3 regions of the Methylobacterium sp. 17Sr1-1 genome follow, and region 2 is predicted to be linked to each of the others. Evidence: riboswitches for the same ligand, from Rfam matches in the RefSeq annotation. Region 2 holds a riboswitch; each other region holds the start of a gene.

Region 1 (3,269 bases), 130 kb from region 2:
GAAAGGGCCCGGCAGGCGATCCGCCTCCCGGGCCCTTTTTCGTTACCGCGGCGGCGCCACGATCCGCGCCACCGCGCGCCGAACCAGCGGCAGCACGAGCAGCAGCGTCGGGAAGGCGACGAGCCAGGAGAAGCCCCAGGCGCGCGGCCAGTGCCACAGGAGGTCCGGCGTGACCCCATGCGCGAGCAGGGTCGAGATGCCGGAGACGACGCAGGTCATCAGGATGGAGAGCAGGAACGCGGTCACCAGTGGCGCGGAGGAGGCCGGCAGGCGTCGCGGAGAGGAAGGAGACGACATGGCACGTCTTTCGAAACGGGCTCTCGGCCCGGACGATGCGGCACGCACCCGCCCGGTGCAGATCACCTGAGGGAGCGCGTTGCTTGACGTGAGACGCTTACGGCCGGCCGGAGCATGGCCCGGCGACGAACTCGGCTTTAGCAGGACCGAGGACCGATGCCAACCTGGCTGACCGGTTCTCCGCAGCCAAGCCTTCATCGCCACGTCTTCGTAGCCAAGCCTTTCCAGAGTCAAGCCTTGCCGTCCCGCGGCGCAAAGCCCATGTCAGGGCGATGTACGACCAGCCTCGCCCCACCTCCGTTCCGACGCCCACGGCCGCGGCGGACGGATCGGAGGCGAGCGACATCCCGATCGGCCTGTTTCGCGATTGCGTGGCGCTCCGCGACTGGTTGCTCAGCGAGGGGGCGCGACTGCCGGAATCCGGCGACCTCCTCGCCGGCATGGCCGAGCGGCTGAACGACCTCGGCGTGCCGGTCGACCGCGCCACCACCGCGATCGACGCGCTGCACTCGGACTATTCCGGCGTCGGCCGGTTCTGGACCCGGGAGGACGGCGTCAGCTTCCGCCTCTTTCCGCACGGCGAGGCCACCGAGCAGGCGCTCGCCCGCAGCCCCTTCGCCCATGTCTACGCCACCGGCGAGTGGCTGATCCTCGACCTGCGCGAGACGCCGGACGACCGGTTCAGCATCGTCCCGGAGCTGAAGGCGGCGGGCTTCACCCATTACATCACCGTGCCGCTGTTCTTCACCAACGGCACCAAGAACGGCGTCACCTTCGCGACCCGCGACCCGCGGGGCTTCGGCGACGACGACCTGGCGATCCTGCGCTTCATCGTACCGACCCTGTCGGCGGTGATGGAGATGCGCGGCCTCAACGCCCGGCTCGACCACGTCTTGCGGGTCTATGTCGGCGACGGGCCGCATCAGGCGATCCTCGCCGGCTTCATCCGCCGCGGCCAGGTCGAGCGGATCCGCTCGGCGATCCTGTTCGCCGACATGCGCGGCTACACCCGCCTCACCGACGCGCTGCCGCCCGAGGCTTCGGTCGAACTGCTGAACACCTATTTCGACTGCCTGGTGCCGCCGATCGAGAGCGAGGGCGGCGAGGTGCTGAAGTACATGGGCGACGGCCTGCTGGCGATCTTCCGCGAGAGCGGCGACGATCTCGGCGGCGCGGCGCAAGGCGCCCTCTCGGCGGCGCAGGCCGCGCTCCGCCGCGTCGAGGAGGCCAACCGCGCCGGGCGCTTCCCCACCCGCATCGAGGTCGGCATCGCGCTCCATCACGGCGAGGCGGCCTACGGCAATGTCGGCTCCGGGGCACGCCTCGATTTCACGGTGATCGGCCGCGACGTGAACCTGGCCAGTCGGCTGGCCAAGCTCAACAAGGTCCTGTCCGAGCCGCTCTTGATGTCGAAGCCCTTCGTCGACTTCCTGTGGGGCGATCCCGAATTGCTCGGCACCCACCCCCTCGACGGCTTCGCCGAGGAGATGGCGATCTACCGTCCGGGCAAGGGCGGCTGAGGCGCGGTTGGAGGCCTGGCGGAAGACCGGTTGACGGCGGGCCCGTCCCTCGCCAGATAGCGGATGTTCCAGGGAGATCCCCGACAAGGGGCTGAGACACCGCTGGACCGCCCTTTCAGGCCCGGTCAGCGCGGAAATCCTTCGAACCTGATCCGGCTCATACCGGCGTAGGGATTGGACAGGGTTCCGCGGGACCCGCGCGCATCACCGGCAATCGGGCGCAGTCCACTCCCTTCGGGCCACCGTGGAGACGAGGGTGCACGCGCAGACGATCGGACGGCGGGGCGGACCGGCCCCGAGCCCGGAGAGCGACCGGTTGCCTGAACGAGCCGAGGTCGCGGTGATCGGCGCCGGGCTGATCGGCCTGTCGGTCGCGTGGCGCCTGGCGCGCGCGGGTCTCTCCGTCGCGGTGATCGAGCGCGGCCGGGCCGGGGACGGCGCCAGCCTCGCCGCCACCGGCATGCTGGCCGCGGCCGCCGAGCACGAGCCCGGGGGCGAGGTCCTGTCGCCGCTCTGCCTCGAAAGCCAGCGCCTCTGGCACCCGTTCCGCGACGAGCTGGAGGCCGAATCGGGCCTCTCCATCGATTACCGCCGCGAGGGCACCCTCGTGATCGCGCTCGGTCGCGACGAGGTCGAACGGCTGCGCTTCCGTCACGAGTTGCAGCGCCGCGACGGTCTGTCCGTCGAGTGGCTGTCCGGCTCCGCCATTCGCGCCCGCGAACCGGGACTGCGCCCCACCGTCACTGCCGGCATCTTGTGCCCCGACGACCACCAGGTCGATCCCGCCCGCGTGATGGCCGCCCTGCGCCGAGCCTTCCGAGCCGTGGGCGGGCGCCTCGTCGAGGAGACCACGGTCACCGCATTCGCCCGCGAGGGCGGCCGGGTCACCGGGGTCGAGACCTCCGCCGGTTCGTTGAGGGCCGGCACCGTCGTGCTCGCCTCCGGTGCCTGGGCCGGGGAGGGGAGCCTGGTGCCCGACCTCGCCCTCCCGGTGCGCCCGCTCAAGGGCCAGTCGATGGCGCTGCAGATGACGCCGCGCAGCGGGCTCCTCTCCCACGTGGTCTGGACCGAGCAGGTCCACATGGCGCCGAAGGGGGATGGCTCGCTCATCGTCGGCGCCACCGTGGAGGAGACCGGCTTCGACCCGCACCTCACCGGCGGCGGTCTCTACGCCCTGCTGGAGGGCGCCCGCCGGGCGCTGCCGGGAGTCGAGGAGATGCGGGTGGCGGGCATCTGGAGCGGCTTCCGCCCGACCTCCGACGACGACGCCCCGATTCTCGGCGAGGCCCGGCCCGGCCTGGTGCTGGCCGCCGGCCACCACCGCAACGGCTACCTCCTGGCCCCGGTCACCGCCGAGGCCGTCGCCACCCTGATCCTGCGCGGCGAGACGCTGCCGGTGGCCGCCCCCTTCGGCCTGTCCCGGTTCGCCCCGCCTCCCTCCCTTCGAAGCGA
Region 2 (3,269 bases):
CGCGGACATGCCCGCACAGGGCCTTCGCCTGATCCTCGTCGAGGTCGGGCAGGGCCACCGCGACGGTCTCGCCCCAGGCGCTGTGCTCGACGATGCGCCGGCCGATCTTCTCGGAGGGGATGCCCGGCAGGTGGCCTGCCTGCTCCAAAGTGCTCATCCCTGCGCGGCGGCCAGGAACTCGGCCACCGCGACCGAGCAGCCGCGCGAGGCCGAGCCCTCGACCCGGCCGAGGAGCCGGAAGCCGCCCGGCGCGATCACCCCGGCATCCTCGGTCAGGATCGCCGAGACCGAGTTGAAATGGGCGAGGTCGTGGTGGACCAGCACGCCGGTCTCGCCCTCGGGCAGATCCTGGCCGGTCAGCGGATCGACGACGCGGCTGCGGATCCAGTGCGGGCCGGACTTCACCGGCGGACAGACCGCGTTGCCGTCGTCGTAGAACTGGGTGCTCAGCTCGGTCATGCCGTACATGTTGAAGCATTCGCTCCGCGGGATCCCGAAGGCCTGCGAGAGCCCATCGTAGAACGCGTCCGGCTGGATCTCGCGCGACTGGCCCTTGAAGCCGCCGGTGTCGAAGAGAAAGCTGCCCGCCGGCAGGGCGAAGCGGCGGCCCTGGGCCGTCAGCGCATCCATCACCGGCACGAAGGCGTAGGTGGCGCCAAGCAGCGCGACCGGCTCGCCCGTGGATTCGGCGTGCGCCAGCACTGCCAGCAGCGCGTCGAGGTCGAGCCCGCCGGGACCGACGAAGACCGCGCTGTCCTGTGTGCCGAAGGTGTCCTTCGCCAGCGCCAGGTAATGGGCGAGGGAGGAGTTCGGCAGCGCCGCCTCGTCCGGGAACAGGATGCCCATCCGGATCGTCTCCCGCCCGCGCATGATCCGGGCGGCGAAGCCCGTGAGCATCGAGGCGTCGTAGACTTTGAGCGTCGGGTGGTAGCTGCGGCCGCGCCCGCTGCCGGTCGTGCCGCTCGTCATGAACACCCGCTCGGCCTCGTCGGGCGGGCAGCAGCTCAAGGTGAGGTCCTTGAACGCCTTGATCGGCACCGCCGGGATGTCGCGCCAGCGCCGCACCGTCAGCGGCGTGCGCCCGCGCTGTTGCGCGAAGCGCCGGTAAGGCGCGTTATGGGTGAACTGGTAGGCGAAGACCCGCAGGGCCAGGGCCTCGAACTCGGCCTCGCTCGCGCCGGGGCGTCCGATGAAGTCGAGGAGGGCCTCGACGATCTCCGCTTGCGACATCACGGCCACCTCGCGCCCATCCCGGGCGACGGCCAGTCCGGCGGAGATCATGCGCGAAAAGACGGCTGTGACGGCCCTGAGCCCTCGCCGGTCCCGCATCCCTACGCCGGCATGACCCGGATCAGGTTCATAGGGTCACCGCGGCGCCCGGACGGATCCGGACCGGCGGAATCTCAGCCTCCTCGCGAGGCCCCCCTGGGAGCCGGGGAGAGTGGGGGGTGCGGGGACGGGTGTCAAGTTGGGCTCAAGGACGCGCCAACCCCTCCGCCAGCCGCCCGAACGCCTCGAGCGCCTTCGCCAAGGTCGCCTCCGGCTCCCGTGACGCCGCGACCCACAAAGCCGCGTGGAGCGAGGCGCCGTTGAGGAGCCGCGCGGCGGCCTCCGCGTCCACCGGGGGGATCGCCCCGTCCGCGACGAGGGCCTGGATGCGCCGCGTCGTCTCGGCGAGGCAGGCGTTCTGGCTCGGCCACAGCGACGGATCGCCGAGGAAAGCCGGGCCGTCGAGGAGGAGGATGCGCTGGATCTCCGGCTCCAGGGCCATCTCGATATAGGCCCGGTACTCGTCGAGGAGGCCGCGCCACGGGTCGGAGGCCCGCTCGCCGATTGCGCGCAGACGCGCCGCCATCTCGACGTCGATCTGCTCGATCACCGCCTGGAGCAGACCCTTCTTGTCGCCGAAATTGTGATAGAGCGCACCCCGCGTCAGCCCGGCGGCGGCGGTCAGCTCGTCCATCGAGGCGGCAGCGAAGCCCTTCTCGGCAAAGGCCGCCCTCGCCGTCCGGATGAGCTTCTCCTTCGTCTCCTCCATCATCTGCGCGCGTCGTCCAGCCATCGCGACCCCACCCGTTTCGACATACGTCACGTATGTGAGTTGACATACGGCGCGTATCCATGCTCTCTCACATACGTCACGTATCTCAAATCGAGGAAGCGATCCATGGCCCTGGCACCCACCAAGCGCGACGCCGTCTTCCCGCCCGGCCGGCAGGCCCTGTACGAGGAGCACCGCTACTCGGCGGCGATCCGTTCCGGCGACCTCCTGTTCGTCTCCGGTCAGGTCGGCAGCCGTGAGGACGGCTCGCCGGAGCCCGATTTCGAGGCGCAAGTTGCGCTCGCCTTCGCGCGGCTCTCGGCGGTGCTGGCGGCGGCGGGCTGCACCTTCGACGACGTCGTCGACGTCACGACGTTCCACACCGACCCCGCGGCGCAGTTCGACGCGGTGATGCGGGTGCGCGATCGTGCGATCGGGGCGGCGCCCTACCCGAACTGGACGGCGGTCGGCGTGACCTGGCTCGCGGGATTCGACTTCGAGATCAAGGTGATCGCACGGATTCCCGGCACCGCCTGATCCGGGATCAGGGTTTCGCCGGCGCCTCGTCGGAGATGCCGACCTTGGCCCAGACGGTGAAGGCCAGCAGCGCCACCGGCACGCCGATGAGCGAGGTCAGGACGAAGAACAGCGGAAATCCCGTCCGCTCGACGAGGAAGCCGGAGAACCCGGCGAGCACACTGCCCGGGAAGGCGCAGAGCGAGGTCAGGAGCCCGAACTGGCTCGCCGCGTGCTCGGTCGAGGCCAGCGTCGACATGTAGGTGATGAGCACCACCGACGCGAAGGCGTAGGCGAAGTTGTCGATGCCGACGGTGACCGCGAAGGTCCAGAAGGCCTGGCCGCCGTCGCCGCCATGCGCCGCCAGGTAGGCGAGGCTCAGGTGCGAGGCCGAGGCCGCGACGGTGCCGACGAGGAGGCTCGGCAGCATGCCGATCCGCGGGATGAGGGCGCCGGCGAGGAAGGTGCCGCCGAGCCCGATCCAGAAGCCGAACAGCTTGGTGACGGTGGCGATGTCGGTGTTCGAAAAACCCTGGTGCTTGAACAGCGGCACCGCCATCGCGGTCGCGACGTAGCCCGGCATGCGAAAGCCCGCGACCAGCAGCAGGATCGCCGGCGCCATCGGGCCGAGGCGGGAGAGAAGATCGCGGATCGGCGCCCAGACCGTGTCGACGAGGCCGGCGCGGGCGGGATGAGGCACCTTGTCCGAGGG
Region 3 (3,269 bases), 2.5 Mb from region 2:
GTGCATCATCACCACCAGGATGATGCAGATACCCTTGGCGGCGTCGACCCAGGCGAGGCGCCCGGCCTCCGGCGCGGCGCGCGGACGCACCGGATCGTCCGGCCGGACCGAGAGGGCGGGTTCGGTGCTGGGGCGGGCGGACATCGGCGTCTCCACGAGGACGGCCCGACGCTCGCAGGGAGACGTAAAGATCGGCGCACGGTCGGCGGGTCGAATTGTTCAGGGAGTCGCAACCGCGAGTTTACCATCCCACTGGGATGCGACAGCGCCGAGACAAGCAAGGTGTGTGCTGCCGGAGGGGTGTCGCGGTCCGAGCCGGACTGACTCCGCCGTTCCTCGTGCCCAACCCCCTTTCCCGGACGACTGAAACGAAGTGGAAGGAGATCCGGGATCCAGCCGTAAGACTCGCCGCGAAGCGGCTCTGCATGCTGCACCGTCGCAGACAAGCGGTCGCTTCGCGATTTCTTGTGCTGGATCCCGGATCTCCTTCCGCTATCGCTTCAGTCGTCCGGGAAAGGGGTGGGGATCACGATAGCTCCGGCAGCATGACCGTCCGCCGTTGTCCTATGCCGTGGCCATTTCGACCGCAGGTTCTGCTTGCTCTACCGGTAGCTCCGCTTCGCGTCCCGCCGCGTCCGGGTCATGCGCGTCGCGGTGTGGAAGTCGTCCGGCTTGGTGCGGACCCAGTCGAGGAAGCGGGCGATCTCCGGTTCGGCGCGCAGGCTCGCGACGTCGCTGAGGCGGCGCGCCAGTTCGGCCTCGCTGTGGCGGGCATGGATCGCCGAGTGGCAGATCTGGTGCAGCTGCACCGTCGCGCCATGGGTGCCGCCCTTCAGCTTCGGCGTCAGGTGATGCTTGCTCTGGCGGGCGTCGCGCGGGATCGGCCGCTCGCAGAGCGGGCAGATCACCGGTTCGCGTATGGCTGGGCCGTGGGTGGAAGGATCGTCGTCGCGCCAGCGCCGGTCACGGCGTCCCAAGGCAAGCTCCCGAAAGGTGGTGGAGGGCCTTCGGTATCTGGGTCGTGGCGTCCGGGCGTTTCAAGGCCGTGGCCGGGATGCCGCAGCGCTCCTCTCATGGCCCGTGATTGACAAACCCCGCCCCCCACCCGACAGTCCCCCCGTTACCGAGGGGAGCCCCGCCATCTGGGGCTGAGATTGGACGAGCGTGCGTCCTGACCCTTGAACCTGATCCGGTTCGTACCGGCGGAGGGACGGGAACCTGCCATGATCGACGTGACCCGTGCGTCCTCGCGCCCGCAAGGCCGGATCGTCTCCCCGGGAGAGATCCATGAACGCACCCATCCTCGCCAAGGGACCCATCCCTGAGACGGGATCGCCGACGCGCGTCACCACCGGGCCGGTCACCGGCTCGGTCAAGGCCTATGCCTCGCCGAGGGACCGCCCCGATCTCCGCGTGCCCTACCGCGCCATCGCGCTCTCCGATCCGGGCGAGGCCCCGGTGCGGGTCTACGACCCGTCCGGTCCCTATACCGAGACGGGTGCGCGCATCGACCTCGCGGCCGGGCTGCCCGAGATCCGCAAGCCCTGGATCGAAGGCCGCGGCTACGCGGCGGTCGCGCCCCGGGCGGTGCGCCCGGAGGACAACGGATTCGCGAGCGAGGACAGGCTGGTGGCGCCGTGCCCGGCCGCCCGCACCATCCGCCGGGGCGCCCCGGGCGAGCGCGTCACGCAATATGAGTTCGCCCGCGCCGGGATCGTCACCGAGGAGATGATCTACATAGCCCACCGGGAGAACCTGTGCCGCGAGGCGATGCTGGCGGGCGCCGAGGGGAGGCTCGCCGACGGCGAGAGCTTCGGGGCGAGCATCCCGCCCTTCATCACCCCCGACTTCGTGCGCGACGAGGTGGCGCGCGGGCGGGCGATCATCCCGGCCAACATCAACCACACCGAGCTCGAGCCGATGGCGATCGGCCGCAACTTCCTCGTCAAGGTCAACGCCAATATCGGCAACTCGGCCGTGACCTCCTCGGTGGCGGACGAGGTCGAGAAGATGGTCTGGGCGATCCGCTGGGGCGCCGACACGGTGATGGACCTCTCGACCGGCCGCAACATCCACAACATCCGCGGCTGGATCCTGCGCAACGCTCCCGTCCCGATCGGGACGGTGCCGATCTACCAGGCGCTGGAGAAGGTCGGCGGCGATCCGCTCAAGCTCGACTGGGAGGTGTTCAAGGACACCCTGATCGAGCAGGCCGAGCAGGGGGTGGATTACTTCACCATCCATGCCGGCCTGCGCCTCGCGCACGTGCCGCTGACGGCGCGCCGCGTCACCGGCATCGTCTCGCGCGGCGGCTCGATCATGGCGCGCTGGTGCCTCGCCGGGCACCGGGAATCGTTCCTCTACGAGCGCTTCGAGGAGATCTGCGACATCTGCCGGGTCTACGACGTGTCGTTCTCCCTCGGCGACGGCCTGCGCCCGGGCTCGATCGCCGACGCCAACGACGCGGCGCAGTTCGCCGAGCTGGAGACCTTGGGCGAACTCACCAAGGTCGCCCATGCCAAGGGCTGCCAGGTGATGATCGAGGGCCCCGGCCACGTGCCGATGCACAAGATCAAGGTCAACATGGAGAAGCAGCTGGCCGAGTGCGGCGAGGCGCCGTTCTATACGCTGGGCCCGCTCACCACCGACGTGGCGCCGGGCTACGACCACATCACCTCCGGCATCGGCGCGGCGATGATCGGCTGGTTCGGCACCGCGATGCTCTGCTACGTCACCCCGAAGGAGCATCTCGGCCTGCCGAACCGCGACGACGTGAAGACCGGCGTCATCACCTACCGGATCGCCGCTCACGCCGCCGACCTCGCCAAGGGTCATCCGGCGGCGCGACTGCGCGACGACGCCCTGTCGCGGGCCCGGTTCGACTTCCGCTGGGAGGACCAGTTCAACCTCTCCCTCGATCCGGACACCGCGCGCGCCTATCACGACGAGACCCTGCCGAAGGACGCCCACAAGGTCGCGCATTTCTGCTCGATGTGCGGCCCGAAGTTCTGCTCGATGAAGATCACCCAGGACCTGCGCGCCGAGGTGCTGGCGATGGAGGCGGCGGGCGCCGTGGTCAATGAGGCCACACCCTTGAACGAAGCGGCCCGGGCGGCCGGCATGGCCCAAAAATCGGCGGAATTCTTAGGCGCTGGCGGGAGGCTCTACGTCGAGCCCGGCGAGTAGGACCCCATTTCATGCCGATGCAGGCCCAAGCAGCCCCGCCGGGGCCTGCCCCGACACTCGCGACGGGACGTTCGCGTCCCGGC

What was found. Region 2 has a riboswitch for thiamine pyrophosphate ahead of DK412_RS02755 (hypothetical protein). Riboswitches for the same ligand answer to the same signal wherever they lie in the genome.
Region 1: linked by a shared signal. The riboswitch ahead of thiO (glycine oxidase ThiO) and the one ahead of DK412_RS02755 (hypothetical protein) in region 2 are both predicted to bind thiamine pyrophosphate.
Region 3: linked by a shared signal. The riboswitch ahead of thiC (phosphomethylpyrimidine synthase ThiC) and the one ahead of DK412_RS02755 (hypothetical protein) in region 2 are both predicted to bind thiamine pyrophosphate.

Annotation. Positions count from the first base shown of each region.
Region 1 covers NZ_CP029552.1:727,700-730,968, forward strand. Annotated here, with positions in the region: gene DK412_RS03330 (DUF2798 domain-containing protein) at 43-297, opposite strand; gene DK412_RS03335 (adenylate/guanylate cyclase domain-containing protein) at 570-1,817, shown strand; TPP riboswitch at 1,879-2,009, shown strand; gene thiO (glycine oxidase ThiO) at 2,074-3,269, shown strand, end outside.
Region 2 covers NZ_CP029552.1:594,330-597,598, forward strand. Annotated here, with positions in the region: gene DK412_RS02750 (acyl-CoA reductase) at 1-157, opposite strand, end outside; gene DK412_RS02755 (hypothetical protein) at 154-1,281, opposite strand; TPP riboswitch at 1,327-1,429, opposite strand; gene DK412_RS02760 (TetR/AcrR family transcriptional regulator) at 1,475-2,062, opposite strand; gene DK412_RS02765 (RidA family protein) at 2,168-2,578, shown strand; gene DK412_RS02770 (MFS transporter) at 2,586-3,269, opposite strand, start outside.
Region 3 covers NZ_CP029552.1:3,046,678-3,049,946, reverse strand. Annotated here, with positions in the region: gene DK412_RS13725 (acyltransferase family protein) at 1-144, opposite strand, end outside; gene DK412_RS13720 (restriction endonuclease) at 603-977, opposite strand; TPP riboswitch at 1,117-1,228, shown strand; gene thiC (phosphomethylpyrimidine synthase ThiC) at 1,288-3,186, shown strand; gene DK412_RS31395 (ATP-binding protein) at 3,198-3,269, shown strand, end outside.